3 regions of the Bacillus sp. AK031 genome follow, and region 2 is predicted to be linked to each of the others. Evidence: predicted binding sites of a transcription regulator. Region 2 holds the regulator's gene; each other region holds the start of a gene.
The links. The regulator LexA, encoded in region 2, represses DNA repair genes until DNA is damaged. The targets are predictions, from matches to a motif close to CGAACATATGTTCG.

Region 1: the regulator LexA is predicted to act here: its motif matches at 5,682-5,695, upstream of parE (DNA topoisomerase IV subunit B).
Region 3: the regulator LexA is predicted to act here: its motif matches at 5,428-5,441, upstream of uvrB (excinuclease ABC subunit UvrB).

What each region holds. Positions count from the first base shown of each region.
Region 1 is NZ_CP096424.1:2,461,832-2,468,873, reverse strand. Features, by position in the region: gene plsY (glycerol-3-phosphate 1-O-acyltransferase PlsY) at 1-585, opposite strand, end outside; gene M1E09_RS12665 (purine/pyrimidine permease) at 879-2,162, shown strand; gene M1E09_RS12660 (ABC transporter ATP-binding protein) at 2,461-3,429, shown strand; gene M1E09_RS12655 (ABC transporter permease) at 3,419-4,078, shown strand; gene M1E09_RS12650 (glycine betaine ABC transporter substrate-binding protein) at 4,096-4,989, shown strand; gene M1E09_RS12645 (CoA-binding protein) at 5,099-5,506, shown strand; gene parE (DNA topoisomerase IV subunit B) at 5,775-7,042, shown strand, end outside.
Region 2 is NZ_CP096424.1:2,663,154-2,670,195, forward strand. Features, by position in the region: gene tkt (transketolase) at 1-1,611, opposite strand, end outside; gene M1E09_RS13785 (DUF896 domain-containing protein) at 2,081-2,314, opposite strand; gene M1E09_RS13790 (YneB family resolvase-like protein) at 2,435-3,085, opposite strand; gene yneA (cell division suppressor protein YneA) at 3,097-3,423, opposite strand; gene lexA (transcriptional repressor LexA) at 3,578-4,198, shown strand; gene M1E09_RS13805 (group-specific protein) at 4,392-4,790, opposite strand; gene M1E09_RS13810 (GNAT family N-acetyltransferase) at 4,787-5,254, opposite strand; gene rlmD (23S rRNA (uracil(1939)-C(5))-methyltransferase RlmD) at 5,366-6,736, opposite strand; gene M1E09_RS13820 (hypothetical protein) at 6,967-7,042, opposite strand, start outside.
Region 3 is NZ_CP096424.1:561,422-568,463, reverse strand. Features, by position in the region: gene M1E09_RS02610 (hypothetical protein) at 1-129, opposite strand, end outside; gene uvrA (excinuclease ABC subunit UvrA) at 416-3,295, opposite strand; gene uvrB (excinuclease ABC subunit UvrB) at 3,302-5,284, opposite strand; gene M1E09_RS02595 (alpha/beta fold hydrolase) at 5,491-6,348, opposite strand; gene M1E09_RS02590 (serine hydrolase domain-containing protein) at 6,299-7,042, opposite strand, start outside.

The sequences.
Region 1 (7,042 bases), 200 kb from region 2:
AAATGAGAGCCATTTGATCTTGGGCTCAGTCTTGCTCTTTATCCTGGCTATATTTGCCCTGTGCCTGTATACCACAAAGAAAGAAAGGGCACCGACAACGATGATAAGCGGAAGATCTCCGGTGAATAACGCATATATAAATGCAAATACGGCTGTTAGAATGGAAGATAACGATACATATTTAGTAAGGAATAAGCAAAGCAGAAAGACTAATAGCAATAATACAAACAGAAGCGGAACATAGCCTAGCAGTACACCGCCTGATGTTGCGACGGCCTTGCCGCCCCGGAAGTTTGCAAAAACAGGATACATATGGCCTATGACAGCTGCCACCCCTGCAATCAGCATGTGCAGTTCTGACTCAAAAAGAACAGGAAGCATCACTGCTGCCGTTCCCTTAAGGATATCCATGATGGTCACGACCATCCCTGCTTTTACCCCGAGTGTCCTGAAACTGTTTGTCCCGCCAAGATTTCCGCTTCCGTGTTCCCTGATATCTTTTCCGAAAAAGGCTCTGCCGATAATTAACCCTGATGGAATCGATCCCAACAAATATGCGATTACAATAATAAGTGCAATGATCATTGATACAACCCCTTTAACCCGTATGCTGCAAAGAAAAAGCAGCTCGTTAGTATGAATCCACACTATTTTACCATGAAAAAGAACAATATGGGAGAAGTGAAGCTAAAAAATTATGACCAGCTATTATAACTTGCTAATATTAGTCTATTCTTATGGTTTTTCTGCTATACATATAATATCTTTTGATAACTAAAAGAGCATACGGGCTGTTTGGATTTTTTTGAGAAAAAAAGAAAGGAATATCTGCCTCATATGCTAGAATGTAGGATAGATTGTTAGAATGAGGTGTAAGAATGAAAACTTTTTTTACAGGGCTTCAGTGGATGGCCTTTATGGTAGCCGGCTCCATTGCCGCACCTATTGCAATAGCTGACTTATTTCAGCTTCCGGCTGAGGAGACAGCAGGTTTCATACAAAGGACGATGTTTGTTCTGGGGGCAGCAGGCATTTTGCAGGCTCTAATTGGACACAGAATGCCTATTAACGAGGGGCCTGCAGGATTATGGTGGGGCGTATTCGCCATTTATGCAGGGTTTGTCGGAACAATATACGGATCAAGTAATGAAGTTTTGCAGCTTCTTCAGGGTGGAATGATCGCAAGTGGTGCCTTTTTCTTTTTCTTTGCGTTAACAGGCTGGCTTTCAAAGTTGACACGATTGTTTACTCCGACTATCACATTTATTTATCTGCTGCTGCTCATATTCCAGCTTAGCGGTTCATTTATTAAAGGCATGTTCGGGATTACTGGAGAGCAGCCAGGCATTGATTTTCTTATATTAACGGGAAGCTTGGTGACATTCTTCCTGACACTGTACCTTTCAAATCATAAAGTGGAATGGATTAAACGCTATTCGATTATCTTCTCTCTCGCCATTGGCTGGCTGCTGTTTATTGCAATCGGCAAAACTGGCAGCACTCCGGCATCAACAGGCGAAATCCTGTCATTTCCAGATATCTTCGTATTCGGAATGCCGGCTTTTGACCTGGGTGTCATTATCACTTCCTTTTTCATCACACTCTTACTTATTACCAATATGATCGCATCGGTCAGGGTGATGGAAGAGGTAATGAGCCGAAATGAAATCAAGCTGCATAAACGCTATAACCAGGCAGGGACGGTTTCCGGAATCAATCAGCTTCTCGGAGGAATATTCTCAGCTGTTGGATCTGTGCCGATTTCAGGTGCTGCCGGGTTTGTTTCTGCAACAGGGATACTCTCAATAATCCCATTCATCTTTGGAGCGGCACTCGTAGTGGTCATCAGTCTATTCCCTGATGTCATGAACATATTAGCCACATTGCCAGCACCTGTCGGATATGCAGTTACATATGTCATTTTTATCAATATGGTGGGCCTTGCTCTTGGTGAATACAAAAAAGAACACAGCCAGGAACGCTCGAATTTTGTCGCAGGAATCGCACTGATTGCCGGTGTCGGGCTGATGTTTGTTCCACCGTCAGCTTATGAAGGTGTGCCTGCAGTGGCTGCCTCGATATTGAATAACGGCCTGATTATCGGCACGATTACGGCCATTATTGTAGAACAATTTCTGATGCGGAAAAATAAAGATTTATAAGCATAGGAAAATTTTTGAAGCAACAGCCGGGATTTCATGTCCGGCTGTTTTGTTATGGCCAGTATGATCTGAGTTGGATGTCTATCCAAGAGTATTATGATTCTATCAGCCACTATCCTCTTTCTGCCTTTTACTTAGAAATATTCTTGTGGTATCCCCTTGCCTGTCCCGGCCAGCCGCTCTCAAAAAAGGAGCGTATTCCTCAAGCGTTATCTGTTTATAATTAAATTAATATATGTTTAACTTGTGTTGAGCAGGGAAATATTAATATGATTTTATTTTTTAAGCAGGTGTTGTGATGATTGAATTTAAGAATGTGAGGAAAAGATTTGACGACGGGACAGAGGCTATAAAAGGGATAGACCTCGTGATCCCTGAAGGTGAATTGACCGCCTTGATCGGTCCGAGCGGATGCGGTAAAACGACCACCATGAAAATGATCAATAAGCTTATTGTTCCGACAGAAGGCAAGATATACATAAACGGGGAAGAAATCGCTTCAAAAAATGAAGTGGAGTTGAGGCGTAACATTGGTTATGTCATACAGCGGATCGGGCTGCTTCCGCACATGACAATCGAAGAAAACATTGCACTCATCCCCAAGCTGAAAGGCTGGAAAAAAGAAGAATACGAACCTCGTGTCGACGAATTGATGGAGCTCGTCGGACTTGAACCGGAAATTTATAAGAAGAGATTTCCATTGGAGCTTAGCGGCGGCCAGCAGCAGCGCGTCGGGGTAATAAGGGCCCTTGCAGTAGAACCGCCGATCATCCTGATGGATGAACCGTTCAGTGCACTGGATCCGATAAGCCGCGAACAGCTCCAGGATGAGCTGAAGAGCCTTCAGAAGAAAATACATAAAACAATCGTGTTTGTCACGCATGACATGGACGAAGCGCTGAAGATAGCGGATAACATCGCAGTCATGAAAGATGGTCTCATCGAACAGCTCGGGTCGCCGGAAGAACTTTTAGCCCATCCGGCAAATGAATTCGTGAGGGCCTTTATTGGTGAACATCGTATCCAAAGCGGTGCAGTTACCATTACCGTGAATGATGTCATGTCTTCTGAGTCCAGGTCGGAACTGGAAGCGAACAGTCATCTTCTTCCTTCAGGGTCTTCCATTTCTTTTGCAGCCAAGCAGTTTTTAGAATTTAATACTGAATTGCTTGCAGTCGAAGAAAATGGAGCAATCATCGGATATGTAACAAAAGAAGACATCCTTCGTTCGATCGCAGAAAAGGAGGGGTCTCCGCATGCTGGGTAACATTGTTTCCACTTTTTTTACGACGGTGACGAGCAGGTCCGATGACATTATGCAGGGTCTTATTGAACATTTGATTCTTTCATTTGTTGCGATCTTTTTTGCCATTTTGATTTCCCTGCCTTTAGGGATATACATTTCACGCAAGAAAAGCTCAGCTGAATTTTTTATAGGTGTGACAGCTGTATTTCAGACTATCCCAAGTCTGGCCTTATTTGGGTTTCTTGTTCCGCTTCTTGGAACAGGGAGCGCTACAGCGATTATTGCGCTGACGGTATATGCTCTCCTGCCTATTCTTAGGAATACTTATACCGGCATTACAGGAGTCGACCAGGCGATTATAGAGGCCGGCCGAGGAATGGGGATGACGAACCGCCAGCTCCTTTATAAGGTGGAGCTTCCGCTTTCCCTTCCGTTTATCATGGCTGGTATTAGAACGGCTACTGTGCTGACCGTCGGGGTTGCAACACTCGCGACATTTGTCGGCGCTGGCGGGCTTGGTGAGATTATTTACAGGGGATTATCTTCCTGGAATAACTATTTGGTACTTGCCGGCGCGCTTCCAGCCGCCTTGCTTGCATTGTTTTTTGATTATTTATTAAAGATTTTGGAAAAGGCCACAACACCGAAAGGGTTAAAGGCCAGAAAATAATAAAGGGGATTGTATTTATGAAGAAAAAATTGGCGTTACTGGCTGCTGCATTGCTGCTTATCCTGTCTGCTTGTGGCAATGGCGGCGAAAGTGATACTGTTACAGTATCAGGAAAAATGTGGACTGAGCAATATATTTTAACAGAAATGCTTGCTCAGGTCATTGAGGAGAATACCGACCTGAATGTCGAAAGAGAAGAAGGTCTGGGAGAAGTATCAATCTTGACACCGGCCATTGAAAAAGGCGATATCGATATGTATGTAGAATATACGGGTACAGGCTTGAAGGCCGTGTTGAAAGAGGAAGCGGCTGAAGGCGCAAGTGCAGATGAAATTTATCAGCAGGTAAAAGAAGGCTATGAAGAAAAGTATGGTGTCACGTGGCTTGAACCTCTTGGATTTGAAAACACGTATACACTTGCCTATCGTAAGGATGAAGACATCGACGCAGAAACATATTCTGACCTTATCCCATATTCTAAGAACATGGTTTTTGGTGCACCACATCAGTTTTATGAGCGTCCCGGGGATGGTTATGATGATCTGGTAAAGGCATATGATTTCAACTTTGAAGAAACAGAAAGTTACGACCCTAATATCATGTATGAGGCTGTCAAAAATGGAGACGTTGATTTGATTCCTGCGTTTACGACGGACGGCAGAATCCAGCGTTATGATCTGGCGACAACAAAGGATGATAAAGGATTCTTCCCTCCATTCTATGCAGCTCCTATCGTAAGGCAGGAAGTGCTGGATGAACATCCGGAACTGGAGGAAGTCATTAACAAATTGGCTGGTTCGATCACCGAAGAAGAAATGAGCGAATTGAATGCCCGCGTTGATATGGATAAAGAGGAACCGGCAGACGTTGCCAGGGACTTCTTAATCTCAAAAGGTCTTATCGAAGAATAATTATAAAGGATTTAAGCTGATCTAAATGGGTAAAAAACCTATAGATCAGCTTTTTTTGCAGGATATTTTTGAGATTTATCGAAATAATGATAGTAAGGAGATGAACAGGATGGATGTTTTGACAAGAAATGAAATGAAGCCGATATTGGATAAGGCTAAAGTGATTGCCGTTATCGGATTGAGCGACAACCCTGAAAGGACATCCTATATGGTGTCCAAAGCCATGCAGGATAACGGATATGAAATCATACCAGTCAATCCGACCATCGATTCCGCATTAGGAGTAAAGGCAGTGGCAACTCTAAAAGATATTGGCAGACACGTTGATATTGTAAATGTATTCCGCCGCTCCGAGTTTCTGCCTGAGATTGCAAGGGAATTTGACGAAATTGATGCTGATGTTTTCTGGGCCCAACTGGGTGTTCACAACGAAGAAGCCTATGACTTTCTGAAAAGCAAAGGATATACTGTCATTATGGACCGCTGTATCAAGGTTGAACATGCTTTAACAAGATAGTTTTTCGAACAGGCGATGAATATATTTTCATCGTCTGTTTTTATGGAAAATGGCACAAAAACCTGTCTGTAACGCCGTTTTTTTATGTCCGTCATTAAAAATAAATTTGCGAAATTAAAATAAAACGATACAATAAAGCATAGATGTTTCGCGTTACTGTGGTAAAATAGAAGTGCGAACAATTGTTCTTTTTTATATAAGAAATCATCAAAAGCAGACAGAGATAAGTTTTGAAAGGGGAATGTTCGTGGCCAACAGAAATCAGACCATGGATTATAATGATGATGCGATACAGGTACTCGAAGGTCTTGAGGCTGTAAGAAAAAGACCAGGTATGTATATCGGATCCACAGATACTAGAGGATTACACCATTTAGTTTATGAAATCGTTGATAACTCTGTAGATGAAGCGTTAGCAGGCTATGGAGATGAAATCAAGGTTACGATACATAAAGATAACAGCTTAAGTGTGGAAGACAGCGGACGTGGGATGCCTACCGGAATGCATAAGCTCGGGAAGCCGACTCCTGAAGTCATATTGACTGTTCTTCATGCCGGAGGAAAATTCGGACAAGGCGGCTACAAAACAAGCGGCGGTCTTCACGGAGTAGGGGCATCTGTCGTAAATGCCCTGTCAGAGTGGCTCAAAGTGACCATCATGCGGGATGGTTTTGTTTACGAACAGTTGTTCGCGAATGGCGGAAAGCCGCAAACAACTCTTGAAAAAGTAGGAAAAACGAAAAAAACCGGAACAAAGATCAGTTTCAAACCCGATCCCTCCATATTCAGTGTGACTTCCTATAATTATGACACATTATGTGAACGTCTCCGTGAATCAGCCTTTCTTCTCAAAGGACTTAAAATCACCATCATTGACGAACGTCATGATCAAGAAGATGTTTTCCATTATGAAAGCGGTATTCAGGCATTTGTAAAGTACTTAAATGAAGAGAAAGATTCCATTCACCCTGTTGTGTTCTTTGAAGGAGACCATAATAATATTGAAGTGGAATTTTCTTTTCAATTCAATGACGGCTTTTCAGAAAACATCCTTTCATTTGTCAACAATGTCCGGACAAAGGATGGCGGTACACATGAAGCGGGTGCGAGGACGGCGATGACCCGTGTATTCAACGAGTATGCCCGAAAGGCAGGTATCCTGCGTGATAAGGATAAGAATCTTGAGGGAACGGACATACGTGAAGGGCTCGCAGGAATTGTGTCTGTTCGGATTCCCGAGGAACTTCTTCAATTTGAAGGACAGACCAAAGGGAAGCTCGGAACTAGTGAAGCAAGGTCGGCAGTTGATGCAGTCGTTTCCGAACATCTTCTCTATTTCCTTGAAGAAAATCCAGATACGAGTTCACTGTTGATCAAAAAATCTATCAAAGCGGCCCAGGCCAGAGAAGCAGCCCGGAAAGCACGTGAAGATGCAAGGAACGGCAAAAAGAAAAAGCGTTCTGAAACGATTCTTTCAGGAAAGCTGACGCCGGCTCAATCACGAAACCCGCAAAAGAATGAACTCTATCTTGTCGA
Region 2 (7,042 bases):
ACCTGTTTGCGCTTTAGAATCTGTTCCCTTCAGAGTGGGCAGATTTTGCCTTGTCAATACAAGTGCTGTCGGTTTGTCTTTTGATGTTAAGGCAGTACGCCATGCGGCAGCAGTCTCATTTCCATCTGCCGGGCGGATGACTGATAGGTTCGGCATCGCACGCAGAGAAGCTAATTGTTCAATAGGTTCATGAGTCGGACCATCTTCACCGACAGCAATACTGTCATGAGTGAAGACATACGTTACAGGCAGTCCCATTAAAGCTGCAAGTCGAATGGCTGGTCTCAGGTAGTCAGAGAATACGAAGAAAGTGCCTCCGAATACTTTGATCCCACCATGAAGTGCCATACCATTCATAGCGGCCCCCATTCCAAATTCACGAACACCGAACCAAATATTGCGGCCATCATATGATTCCGGTGTAAAGTCACTCTGGTCCTTGATCATTGTTTTATTAGAACCGGCTAAATCAGCAGAACCACCCATCAGAGTTGGCATATTCTTTGCAATTGCATTCATTACTTCTCCAGAAGATGCACGGCTGGCAAGGCTTTTTCCTTCTTCATAGACCGGAATTTCCTTATCCCACCCGCTTGGCAGTTCGCCTGTCATCGCAGATTCGAATTGAGCTGCAAGCTCAGGGTATTTAGATTTATACTCGTCGAACATTTCGTTCCACTCACGCTCTTTTCTCTCGCCTGCATCAACCATTTGTTCTTTAAAACGCTCTTGAACTTCTGAAGGCACATGAAAATCTTGATCAAAAGTCCATTTGTAGGCTTCTTTTGTCAATTTCATCTCTGCTTCGCCAAGAGGCGCTCCATGAACATCTGATTTTCCTGATTTGTTTGGTGCACCATAACCAATGACTGTTTTTACCTCGATCAGGGTTGGATGATGTTCATCAAGCTTCGCTTCTTCAAGAGCTTTTGCGATTTGCTCTGTATCGTTTCCATCATCTACTCGGATATACTGCCAGCCATAAGACTTAAAGCGTCCTTCTACATTTTCTGAGAAAGACTTATCCAGGTCTCCATCCAAGGAGATATCGTTGGAGTCATACATAACAATCAGGCGGCCCAGCTTAAGATGAGCAGCAAGGGAGGCAGCTTCTGAAGATATACCTTCCATTAAATCTCCGTCTCCACAAATACTATATGTATAATGATCTACCAGGTTGAAATTATCCCGGTTATACACGGCTGCAAGGTGGCGTTCTGCCATTGCCATTCCGACCGACATCGCCAATCCTTGGCCAAGAGGGCCTGTAGTCGCCTCAACGCCTGGTGTATGTCCATATTCCGGATGGCCAGGTGTTTTGCTTCCCCACTGTCTGAATTGTTTAAGATCTTCCATGGAAACATCATACCCGGAAAGATATAATAGGCTGTAAAGAAGCATGGAGCCATGGCCTGCAGAGAGAACAAAGCGGTCTCTATTATGCCAATCTGGATTATTAGGATTATGGTTCATAAATCTGGACCATAATGCATAAGCCATCGGAGCAGCTCCCATAGGCATTCCTGGATGCCCAGAGTTCGCTTTCTCGATTGCATCAATTGAAAGTGTACGTATAGTATTAATGGCTAATTGATCTGTTACATCAAACATTAATCAACATCCTTCCTGTTTTTCGGTTATTACTTGTTAATATTAATATTCTTATGAAGTTTATACAACCGATTTGTTTTTTGAGAAAACCTCCATAACTAATATGAAAGCGTTTACTTCATTGATTTTTAAACCTTTCCACCAAACGAAAATTATTTCCGTCATTCTAAAAATACACGAAATTATTTTCCGGAAAAACCTAAATCAATGTTAATTCATACCGGAATGATTGAAACGGATTATCCACTCCAGCGGGCTCACCTCGCACCCATGGAAAGCGAGTGTATGCAGCGGTATTCAACAAGCCTGATTCAAGACATGTCTTAACTCCGGTGTATACAAGCATTTCCTTTTTTAGATTGCTCCTTTTTTAATTCCTAATACCCTAATTTCACGTTAATAAAGATAATTAAAATAAAAAACACGCAAAAATGCGTGTTTTTGATAATATTGATGAACTTCAAGTAGTTTAATGAAGCTTTTTATTTTTTTGTATTTCTTTTACTTTTTCAGGAGTTACTTCATTTCCCTCTGGATCAAACATTCTTGTATTTTCAATCGTAGACCTCATTGATTGTCTGAATGTCTCAAGGTATTCTTTTCTTAACTTTGTTTGTTCCTTTGCTTCTGCAGCTGTTAATCCTTCACCTTTAGCTTTCTTTGCGAGTTTATTGATCCTTGCCATTTTTTCTTTTGAAAGCATAAATTGTTTCTCCTCCTGTAAATGTCGACATATAAATTTAAGCACGAATGCATATAGTCAATTCAAATAATACCGATTTAATATCGACATGTTACTAGAAATAGAGAAAAAAGACAAGTGTCATGCCTCTTCGGAGGAGCTGATAAATTCTTGATACCTTCTATGTACAGTGGCTTTGGATATATTAAAACCAAATCCCCTTAAGGTTGCAGCAATTTCTGCAAAGGTCAGTTTATTGTTTCTAAGCTTCACTATTTCCTCAACAGGAACCTCAATTCGTTCACGGCCTTCCATGTTTCCTCTGTTTTTCAGGTTCTTCTGGGGTTTATACCCCTTTTCAACAGCCCTTCTCATACCTCGCTTGATTTTCAAGTTATGGAGTTTCCGCTGGTGTTCCTCAACCATGCTGACAATCTGCAGTACCATTGAATCTGATTCGGAAAGGTGAAGTTCTCCATTATGAGAAATACTGTAGATCTTAACCCCTTCTTTCACTATACAATGGATCAGGGCAATCTTTGCATTTCCCCTGCCAATCCGTGTTTCATCTTGTATAAGCACCGCGCCAATGCTCTCTTTCTTCAACAAATCGAGCAGTTCGAGTACTCCCTCCCTGTCGAGTTCATACCCGCTGGCCTGGTCTTTAATAATATGCGCAACTTCAAAATTGAAGCTGGCAGCAAGTTGAAGAAGTTCTTCCTCCTGCCTTTGCAATGATGTTTCCTGTGTATCCTTTTTTGTACTTACTCTGCAATAAATTGCCGCTTTCATAACAAACGCTCCTATTCTGTACCGCTTGCAAGCTCATAATTATCTTTTTCAATAAGAAATGACTTTTCTGCCGGAATGATAAGAGAATCGCCAGGCCTGATGATATCCGTTGCCAGGTTATTCTTCTCGCTTACCCATTCCATCACTTCTTTAGTAGAAAGATCGTGTTCTTCCGAAAGCTCTTGAGAAATAGTCCAAAGCGAATCCCCTTCTTGAACGGTCACTTTTTGATAGGATATTGTGCTTTCTACTTTCATTAATGCTATAAAACTTGTTATGAGTGCCAATCCCATTAGAAGGATAACATAAGAATAATTTTTCCAAATTGCAGTCAACATTGAAATACCTCCATGCGAATGTTTGTTCGTTAATTGTTAAATCGATTATAATACGAACATTCGTTTGGTGTCAACAGATATTCGAACTTATGTTTGTATCCATTTCTTTGACATGCTATAATGGGAACAAAAGATCGGTTTTGAGGTGGAATAAATGACAAAATTATCTAAAAGGCAGCAGGATATCCTTCAATATATTAAAGAAGAAGTTAAATCTAAAGGATATCCGCCTTCTGTAAGGGAAATTGGTGAAGCTGTCGGGCTTGCTTCCAGTTCAACGGTACATGGCCATCTTGCCAGGCTGGAAAGCAAGGGGCTGATTAGACGAGATCCTACTAAACCAAGGGCTATTGAAGTGTTAGACTTAGAGGAAGATAGTATCCCTAGACAAACTGCCGTGAATGTACCGCTTATCGGTAAGGTTACTGCCGGCCAGCCTATAACGGCGATTGAGAATGTGGAGGAATTCTTTCCGCTTCCCCAGCACCTCGCTCCAGCTGATGAACAGGTATTCATGCTTGAAATCATGGGTGATAGTATGATAGAAGCCGGGATTCTCGATGGAGATTATGTTATTGTACGCCAGCAGCAGACCGCAAATAATGGGGACATTGTCGTAGCGATGACAGAAGAGGATGAAGCAACAGTAAAACGTTTCTTTAAAGAACAGGATTTCGTACGACTTCAACCAGAGAACTCTTCTATGGAACCTATTATCCTTCGCCATGTTTCAATTCTCGGTAAAGTAATTGGCGTTTATCGCCAAATACATTAAAACGAAAAGCAAAAAGCCAGACAAAATGCCTGGCTTTTTGCTTTTTTTAATAGATTATTTGTGTCATCTACTAATACTAATATATAAATCACTGCACTTTTTCAGGCTTCTCTATTCAGATTATTTTCTACAAGTCATTGTAGACTCCCTGCACGAACCAAACCAAATAAATGATGATAGAGCCTGCTTTTCATCATTTATTGCTGTTTGATGATGAGTTAATCCTATCTACTAAGTCATCCAGACTGCCATAGCATTTCTCAACTTCCTGCAAATAGTAGAAGGTACTGGTTTGATTTAGACTCATCGCTTCTTTATTTGGAAAATGGAGGAAGACTTTTTTACGGAGCCCCAAAGCGATCCCCAATTCAATATGGCTGCCTTTTCCTGCAGGCAGCAGCACCACCACGAAATCCGAATCCGATACTGCCTGTTTCTCTTCTTTTCCAATTTGTTCAAGCTCCTCAATGTTTACAGCTCTTTCATTCTGAGTCCAATCATAACTATGTATATAGCCCCTGTGTTTTAATTGTTCGCTGATATATCTCACCTGCTGAATGTTTTTGAAGCTGGAAGCCACATAAAATTTCATTCCTCCAAAATCCCCCTCATTCGGATTACCTTGCCATCCAGCTCAGGAGCCACTTCCTTCATACCCATCCTTTTATAGAACTTCCTGGCTGATGTATTCGTTGGCGAGACTCTTAAATGATACTCGTTAACGTTTTGTTTCAGAAAATAATCAAGAGCATACCTATGAATCTCTATTCCGTGTCCCTTGTGCCTGCATTCCGGTTTTAAATAATAAAGATGAACATATCCGATGGGTTGGCCTTCATGCTGCCTTATCGATAATTCCAGCTGGCCAATCAGTTCATTTTCTGCCTCTGCCATAACAAAACCTTCTGGAAACTCATTGATTTTCTCTTTCAGCCACCTCAGATATTCTTCCTCATTAAAGCTTGAAGTATCATTAAAACTGACTGCAAAGGAATCTTTTCGGAAGTTGAGTACAAACTTTTCATGCTCTACCAGATCGATTGGTTTAAACCGCATAAAATGGCCTCCCTCTTTTAATGATACTGTTAATTATTTCAAACCTGTAAACATTGGGCAACAAAATTTTTGAGAGAAAAAAACACCTGCATTTTACTGCAGGTGTAAGATTTATTTTTCCAGAACCAGCTCTGCAACACACTCTACATGAACTGTATGAGGGAAAAGGTCAACTGGTTGAACAACTTTCAAACTGTAACCGAATTGCTCCAATTCTTTTATATCTGTTGCGAATGTATTTGGATTACAAGATACATAGACAATTCTCTCCGGCTGTGAACGTCCGATTCTTCTCATTACCTTGCCGCCCGCACCTGAGCGTGGAGGGTCAAGAAGCAATAATTCAGGTCTGCCAAAGCTCTCCAAGATCTGGTCAATTCCCTTCCTCGCATCTTTCGCAAGGAAAGTAGTATTGTGAATTCCATTATCCTCAGCATTACGTTTAGCAGATTCAATGGAGCTTTCTACGATTTCAATTCCAGCTAGTTCTCCGACTTTATTAGCAAACGGAAGTGAAAATGTTCCTACACCACAGAAAAGATCGATCATTTTTTCTGTTTTCTTGGGTTTCCCCATTTCTACTGCAAGGTCTACAAGTTTTTGTGCCTGAACAGGGTTCGTTTGGAAGAATGTATCGAACCATAGACGAAAACGATACCCATCCATTTCATCGTAAATAAAATCACGACCACCAAGGACATGCGTTTTTTCAGATTGAGTCCGGTCTGCCCAGTCTCTGTTTTCCAGCCATAACAAACTTTTCACTTTCGGGAACTTTTCTCCTACTCGATTCACCAGGTCAGCGATTGCACTTTCCAGTTTACCTGCTGGTGCTTCCGTGGCGAAAAGTCCAAGCATAATTTCACCTGTAGCAAATGACTGTCTGACCATTAAATGGCGAAGCAACCCTTCATGGGCATCTTTGTCATACCCTTTTAATCCATAATCTTTAACCCATTCAGCCACTTCCATCGCTGTTTCTACCATTTCTTCACTCGCAATCAGACAAGTCTCCAGTGAAATGACTTTACGGAAGTTTCCTTGTTCGTGAAGACCCAATGAACCATCCGGAGCGAATGTAAATTCCATTTTGTTACGGTAACGCCAGGGATTGTCCATTCCGATTGTATCCAATACAAGAGCTGGGTCATAACCTTGAGTCGCCACCGCCTCTTTAACATGATCAGTTTTCTGATTCAGTTGACCTTGGTAGCTCAAATGCTGCCATACACAACCGCCGCAACGTTCAAAGTGAGGACAAGGCGGAGCTGTTCTTTCAGGATGTGCTTCAAGTATTTCTTCAGGAAGCGCCTTCCTTCTCCTCTTCAGCGGCTCGTCCACTACCACTTTTACTTTCTCACCTGGAAGAGTGCGCGGAACCGTAAGTTTTAATTTCCCTATGTTTCCTTTTTCATTCTCACGCCAGACAACAGCCTGCCCAGCTCCTCTATCATCTAATCGATGAATTTGCGCTTCTATCATTTCACCACTAGCAATTTTCAATTTAATTTCCTCCTTCAAAAAGAGCCTTAATACTATATAAAAGAATATATAAGTTCAATTATCGAATATATTTATGCCATACATACCAGAAAGCATACTAAACTAGTATAAAGGACGAGAAGCCATTATGGAATCCTTTAGTGCCCGGTAGTAGAAATTTACAACAAAAACAGCCTGGGCAACTGTAATCCTGAGTCAGCCTTCTCTCCTTAAAATCCGTGAGGCCGCTTGCCCTTTCCCTTCTCCAATTCTATTTGTTTTTCGGTTTCTTGTTCATGTTCTATT
Region 3 (7,042 bases), 2.1 Mb from region 2:
GAAAGCTGATTTGGCATGCTGCCTGGTGTCGCGGTTATCTGTTAAAAAGTAAACGATAATCGGAAAAATAAACCCTGCAAAAAAGATACTGAAATAACATAGGGATGATAGTAATTTATTAGTCTCCAAGGAAGTCACTCCTCTCTCTGTTAGTAATATTTACGTTATGACTCCTTAAAGGTTTCAAAGTTTTTCTATAAAACCATCATCCCATATCTCCACAAAACTTCCCTCCATCTCCAGGCTGAGAAACCATACGTATCAAGATGTGTTTTTCGACGGAGTGTTCACTCAATGCTTTAACGCTTTAAACCGCTATAAGGGACAGTCCCTCTTCGTGCTTTAAAGCAGTGAAGGATTTGCCATTCCCACAACTAAAAAACAAGCCCCCTTCAGTGGGAGCTTGTTTCTTATGTCACCGGCTGCTGCCGACTTCTTCTTTTTCTTTGATCCGCTTTTCCATTCGCGCTCTGTCACGTTCGAGGACCGGTTTCAGGTATTTACCTGTGTACGACGCAGGCACTTCCGCAACCTTCTCAGGTGTTCCTGTTGCTACTATCGTACCGCCTTTGTCTCCGCCTTCCGGTCCAAGGTCGATGATATAATCCGAGGCTTTGATCACATCGAGATTATGTTCAATGACCAGGACAGAATCTCCGTTTTCAACCAAACGCTGCAGAACGACCAGCAAGCGGGAGATGTCATCCACATGAAGACCGGTTGTCGGTTCATCAAGGATATACAATGAACGACCGGTCGAACGGCGGTGAAGTTCAGAAGCCAGTTTCACACGCTGTGCTTCTCCACCGGAAAGGGTCGTCGCCGGCTGTCCCAGTGTGATGTAGCCAAGACCGACATCTGCGATGGTTTGCAGCTTGCGTTTGATCTTTGGAATATTTTCAAAGAATTGCAGGGCATCTTCAATTGTCATTTCCAATACATCGGAAATATTTTTGCCTTTATACTTCACTTCCAATGTTTCACGGTTGTAACGTTTGCCGTGACAGACTTCACATGGCACATAGACATCCGGAAGAAAGTGCATTTCGATCTTGATGATCCCGTCTCCGCGGCAGGCTTCACAGCGCCCTCCTTTGACATTGAAACTGAATCGGCCTTTTTTGTAGCCGCGTACCTTTGCTTCATTGGTAGTTGCATAGACATCGCGGATATCATCGAATACCCCTGTATAGGTTGCCGGGTTTGATCTCGGTGTTCTCCCGATCGGCGATTGATCGATGTCGATGACTTTTTCGAGATGTTCGACACCTTTGATTTGCTTGTGCTCACCGGGCTTCGATTTTGCTTTGTGAAGCTGCTGGGCAAGTGACTTATGAAGAATTTCGTTAATCAAGGTGCTTTTACCCGACCCTGAAACCCCTGTAATGGATGTGAAGATTCCCAATGGAATTTTCACTTTGACGTTCTGTAAGTTATTTTCCTTTGCTCCGACTATTTCTATAAAACGGCCGTCGTTTTTGCGGCGTTCCACCGGCAGCGGGATGAATTTCTTACCGCCAAGGTATTGTCCGGTTAATGAGTTCGGATCCTCCATTACTTCCTGCGGAGTGCCAGCAGAGACAATTTCTCCGCCATGAATTCCCGCTCCAGGTCCGACATCAATCAGATAATCGGCTGCCAGCATCGTATCCTCATCATGCTCCACGACAATCAGCGTGTTTCCGATATCACGCATGTTCTTCAAAGTCGAAATTAATCGGTCGTTATCGCGCTGATGAAGTCCGATTGAAGGTTCATCAAGAATATAGAGCACTCCCGTTAAACGTGAGCCGATTTGAGTAGCCAGCCTGATGCGCTGGGCTTCTCCTCCGGATAATGTACCGGCCGCCCTGCTCAGTGTCAGGTAATCCAAGCCGACATTGACGAGGAATCCGAGGCGTTCCCGGATTTCACGCAAAATCAGATTGGCAATCTTCATTTCTTTTTCTGTCAATTCCAGCTGGGCAAAGAAAGCATCTGCTTCTTCAATTGAGAATGCTGTAACTTCCCCAATGTGAAGAGCATCTACTTTGACCGCAAGGCTTTCCGGCTTAAGCCTGTGCCCCTTACACTTTGGACACGGCTGCTGCGCCATGTATTTTTCCATCTGCTCCCGGATATAATCTGAGCTGGTCTCTTTATAGCGGCGTTCCACATTTCGGATTACGCCTTCGAATTCAATGTAGTTTTCCCGTACCTGGCCGAAGTCATTTTCATAACGGAAGTAGACTTCTTCCCCTTTCGACCCGTACAACACCTTATCAAGCTGGTGTTTTGGCAGATCCTTGACAGGGACGTCCATATCAATGCCGAAATGATCGCAGACCGCTTTCAACAGCTGCGGATAATACTGCGAACTGGTCGGCTCCCATGGGGCAAGTGCATTTTCATTAAGTGTCTTGTCCCAGATAGGAATAATCAGCTCTTCATCCACTTCCAACTTGGAACCGAGGCCGTCGCAGCTGGGACAGGCACCGAAAGGACTGTTAAAAGAAAACATTCTCGGCTCAAGCTCCCCGATTGAAAAGCCGCATTGCGGACAGGCATGATGCTCACTGAACAAGAGCTCTTCTTCTCCGATCACATCAATGATGACTCTGCCGTCAGCCAGCCTCAAAGCTGATTCAAGTGAATCTGACAGGCGGGCTTCAACACCTTCTTTTACGACGACCCGGTCGATGATCACTTCGATGGAATGCTTTTTATTCTTTTCCAGCTCGATTTCATCACCAAGATCCATGACTTCCCCGTCAACACGCACCCTGACATATCCTTGTTTCTTAATTTCCTCCAATGTCTTGGCATGGGTACCTTTTTTGCCGGAAACGATCGGGGCAAGAACCTGCAGCTTTGTCCGTTCAGGATATTCCATGATTCTATCAACCATCTGCTGGATGGTCTGCGAACTTATTTCAATGCCGTGTATCGGACAGATCGGTCTTCCGACACGGGCGAAAAGCAAACGCAGGTAGTCATAGATTTCCGTCACTGTTCCTACGGTTGAACGAGGATTGCGGCTGGTTGTCTTCTGGTCGATGGAAATGGCCGGTGACAACCCCTCGATTGCGTCCACGTCCGGCTTATCCATTTGGCCGAGGAACTGCCTGGCATAAGCAGACAAAGATTCGACATACCTTCTCTGACCTTCGGCATAAATAGTATCGAAGGCCAAGGAGGACTTACCCGAACCGGACAAGCCTGTCAATACGACAAGCTTATCCCTTGGAATGGTAATATCTATATTTTTCAAGTTATGAGCTCTGGCTCCTTGTACAACAATTTGATCTCTACCCATTACTGGTCATCCTTCCGCTTTTAGCTCTAGAATCGTGTCACGCAGCTGTGCGGCACGTTCGAAGTCCAACGCTCTCGCTGCTTCCTTCATTTCTCCTTCTAAGCTTGCAATAAGCTTTTCTCTCTCTGGTTTTGTGAGCTTTGAAACTTTCTTCTGCTGTCCTTCATATTCTGCCTGGTCTTCAGCAGCGTGTGTTGCACGGATAAGATTGGGAATGCTTTTCTTGATCGTCTGCGGCGTGATTCCGTGCTTTTCGTTATATTCAATCTGGATTTCCCGGCGGCGACTGGTTTCATCAAGCGCTTTTTGCATGGAATCCGTGATTTTATCTGCATACATAATGACGTGTCCGTTGCTATTACGGGCTGCACGTCCAATTGTCTGGATGAGCGAACGTTCCGAACGCAGGAAACCTTCCTTATCTGCATCAAGGATTGTCACAAGCGACACTTCCGGAATATCCAATCCCTCTCTCAGAAGGTTGATTCCGACAAGGACATCATATTTGCCCATCCGCAAATCTCTGATGATTTCAATCCGCTCGAGTGTTTTAATTTCAGAGTGAAGGTATTGGACCTTGATTCCGATTTCCTTCAGATAGGCACTGAGGTCCTCTGACATCTTTTTCGTCAGGGTCGTAACCAGCACCCGCTCGTTCTTCTCGATTCGTTCATTGATTTCTCCGATCAGGTCATCAATCTGCCCTTCAATCGGACGGACATCGATGGTCGGATCAAGGAGACCCGTCGGACGAATGATCTGCTGAATCATTTCCGGACTGTGTTCTTCCTCATAAGGACCCGGTGTTGCCGATACATAAACGAGCTGGTTCACTTTGCCTTCAAATTCTTCAAACCTGAGCGGGCGGTTATCCATCGCTGACGGCAGCCTGAATCCATGGTCAACCAGGACTTTCTTCCGCGCCTGGTCACCGTTGAACATCCCCCTGATTTGAGGGAGGGTAACGTGCGACTCATCGACGACAATCATGAAGTCATCCGGAAAATAGTCGAGCAGTGTATAAGGTGTCGACCCGGCAGGACGGAGCGTCAAATGGCGGGAATAGTTTTCGATTCCCGAGCAGAATCCCATCTCCCTCATCATTTCCAGGTCATAACGGGTGCGCTGCTCAAGGCGCTGCGCCTCCAGCAGTTTATTTTCTTCTCTCATCACTTTGAGCTGTTCTTCCAATTCCTGTTCGATATTTCCAATGGCTATTTTCATTTTTTCTTCACGGGTTACGAAGTGGGATGCCGGGAAAATTGCGACATGATCGCGTTCACCGATGATTTCGCCTGTTAGGGAATCGACTTCCCTGATACGGTCAATTTCATCTCCGAAAAACTCGATTCTCATACAATGTTCATCTCTTGAAGCCGGGAAGATTTCCACTACATCTCCACGGACTCTGAAAGTTCCGCGCTTGAAGTCGATGTCATTGCGTGCATACTGAACATCGACAAGCTTGCGCAGAAGCTGGTTCCGTTCAATTTCCATGCCTACTCTTAGTGAGACAACAAGATCCCTGTATTCCTCAGGAGAACCGAGTCCATAGATGCATGACACACTGGCTATGATGATGACATCTTTCCGTTCAAATAAAGAAGAAGTTGCCGAGTGGCGAAGCTTATCAATCTCATCATTGATACTTGCATCTTTTTCAATAAATGTATCTGTCTGCGGGACATATGCCTCCGGCTGATAATAATCGTAGTAACTGACAAAATACTCTACCGCATTATCCGGAAAAAATTCCTTGAACTCGCTGTAAAGCTGTCCTGCAAGCGTTTTGTTATGGGCGATGACCAAAGTCGGTTTATTCACTTCCTGGATAACGTTCGATACTGTAAACGTTTTTCCGGTTCCTGTAGCCCCTAAAAGGGTCTGATGCCTTTTCCCATCGCGGATTCCCTGAGCAATTTCCTTAATGGCAGCAGGCTGGTCACCTTCCGGCTGGTAATGTGATTTAAGTTGGAATTGATCTTTCACCATCGTACCTCCCGTTCAACTAGACTTATCTATATCATTTTCATAGGATATATACATATTACCCTGCAGATGCTTCCTCTAAAGCCTTCTCTTTTCAATATTCTCATTCTACCACAATCGAGACAGAAATAACCAACAATAAGCGAACAAAAGTTCGTAGTTTTTCATGCCATCGAGCTATAACCATGAAAAATAAAAAAAGACCCTCAGCGGCCTTTTTCAATCTTTCCAAAAAATGAAGACACTTCTTTGTGAAATTGTTCATTCTCTTCTAAAAACGGATAGTGATTGCTGTTTTCAAAAACAGCAAGTTCTGCTAATGGGACTCCTTCTGCAATCTCAATAGAGTATTCCAGCGGACATTGCACATCATGTCTTCCGCACATAACCAGAGTCGGGGCAGAGATCAGTTTCAGTTTTTTCGTTACATCAAAAACCTGCAATTCCCTGTTCATGAAGTTCATCCGGATACCTGAGATCGTTTTATTGGTATTTTTATTGAAATATTGCTCGTATTTTTCCGGTTGATAGAGTGACAGTTTCGTCCTGTTGATGGACAGTTCCTTTCGCTCTTCAGCTGCAAGATCGGGCTGCTTAAGCCTTTCATTATAATCCTGCATTATCTGGAACTGCGGATGCGATTGATGATAGATGCATGATTGAGAAAATGTGTAGAATTCTCTCGCCGCTGCCCCGGCCACGATCAGCCCTGCCAGGTGTCCGGAAAAATAAATTCCATACATGATTCCCAGCATACCGCCAGTAGAGTGTCCGGCAAAAAACCATTTTTCATACCCTGATGCCTCCCGTACCGCTTCCAGGTCAAAAATGGTTTCAAGCAGGCTCAACTGATAATGTTCATGTGCTTTCTCAGAATTTCCTGCTTCCCGCAGATTAACAAGGATGACCTTATGCGTATCAGTAAATTCGTCTGCAAAATAATCGCCTGATCGATTAAAAACCGAATAGTGATGCGTCACACACAGAGGTTCTCCCTCACCTTTTGTAAAAACTTCAAATGTCCCGCGTGCCGTTTGTAAGAGACTCTTTTCCCATACCCCCATCAGATTCTCCCTCCTTTAAACAGTCAGCTGCCAGATTGCTGAATTCCCTTAGATAGTCTAGGTAGCCTTCGCCACCATAGTTGTAACGTTTATTGTACATCTTCACCACGACCGCATGATATTCCGGTATGACCAGAACGGTAGGACCGGTAATCCCGAGAATTTGATAGGAGCCTTTTGGAACACGATCGCCGATTTCACTTTTTTCAGCCGGTTCGCCTTGCACATACCAGAACAATCCATTTTGCGGCAGGGTTTTATCTTCATAGACTGGACTTTGGACAGTCGTTGCTGTTTCTATGACTTCATGCGGTACAATCTGCTGTCCATTTGCTTCGCCACTATTCAAATGAAGATTCCCCCAAAGGGCAAGGTCGCGTGCTGAAACGAACAGGTTGGATTGAGTGCCATCTTGTGTAGTCCCGAGACTCTTGACTGCTTTCTCCTCTGGATCGATGATGACTTCGGCTAGGTTTTCTCCCGGGGATATTTCCCAGCCTGTTTCCGTTAAACCCGCTCTTGTAAAAACTCTTTCTTGTAGCAATTGGGGATAACTTTTTCCATAAAGCCGCTGCAATAGTTCCGTCATCATGATGATGTTGATTCCACGGTATGCCCAGCCTCCTCCAGGAGGAAATTCCCGGAAAGGTGTACCGTCTTCATGTTCATGGAGGCCGTGTGAATGCGTAACAAG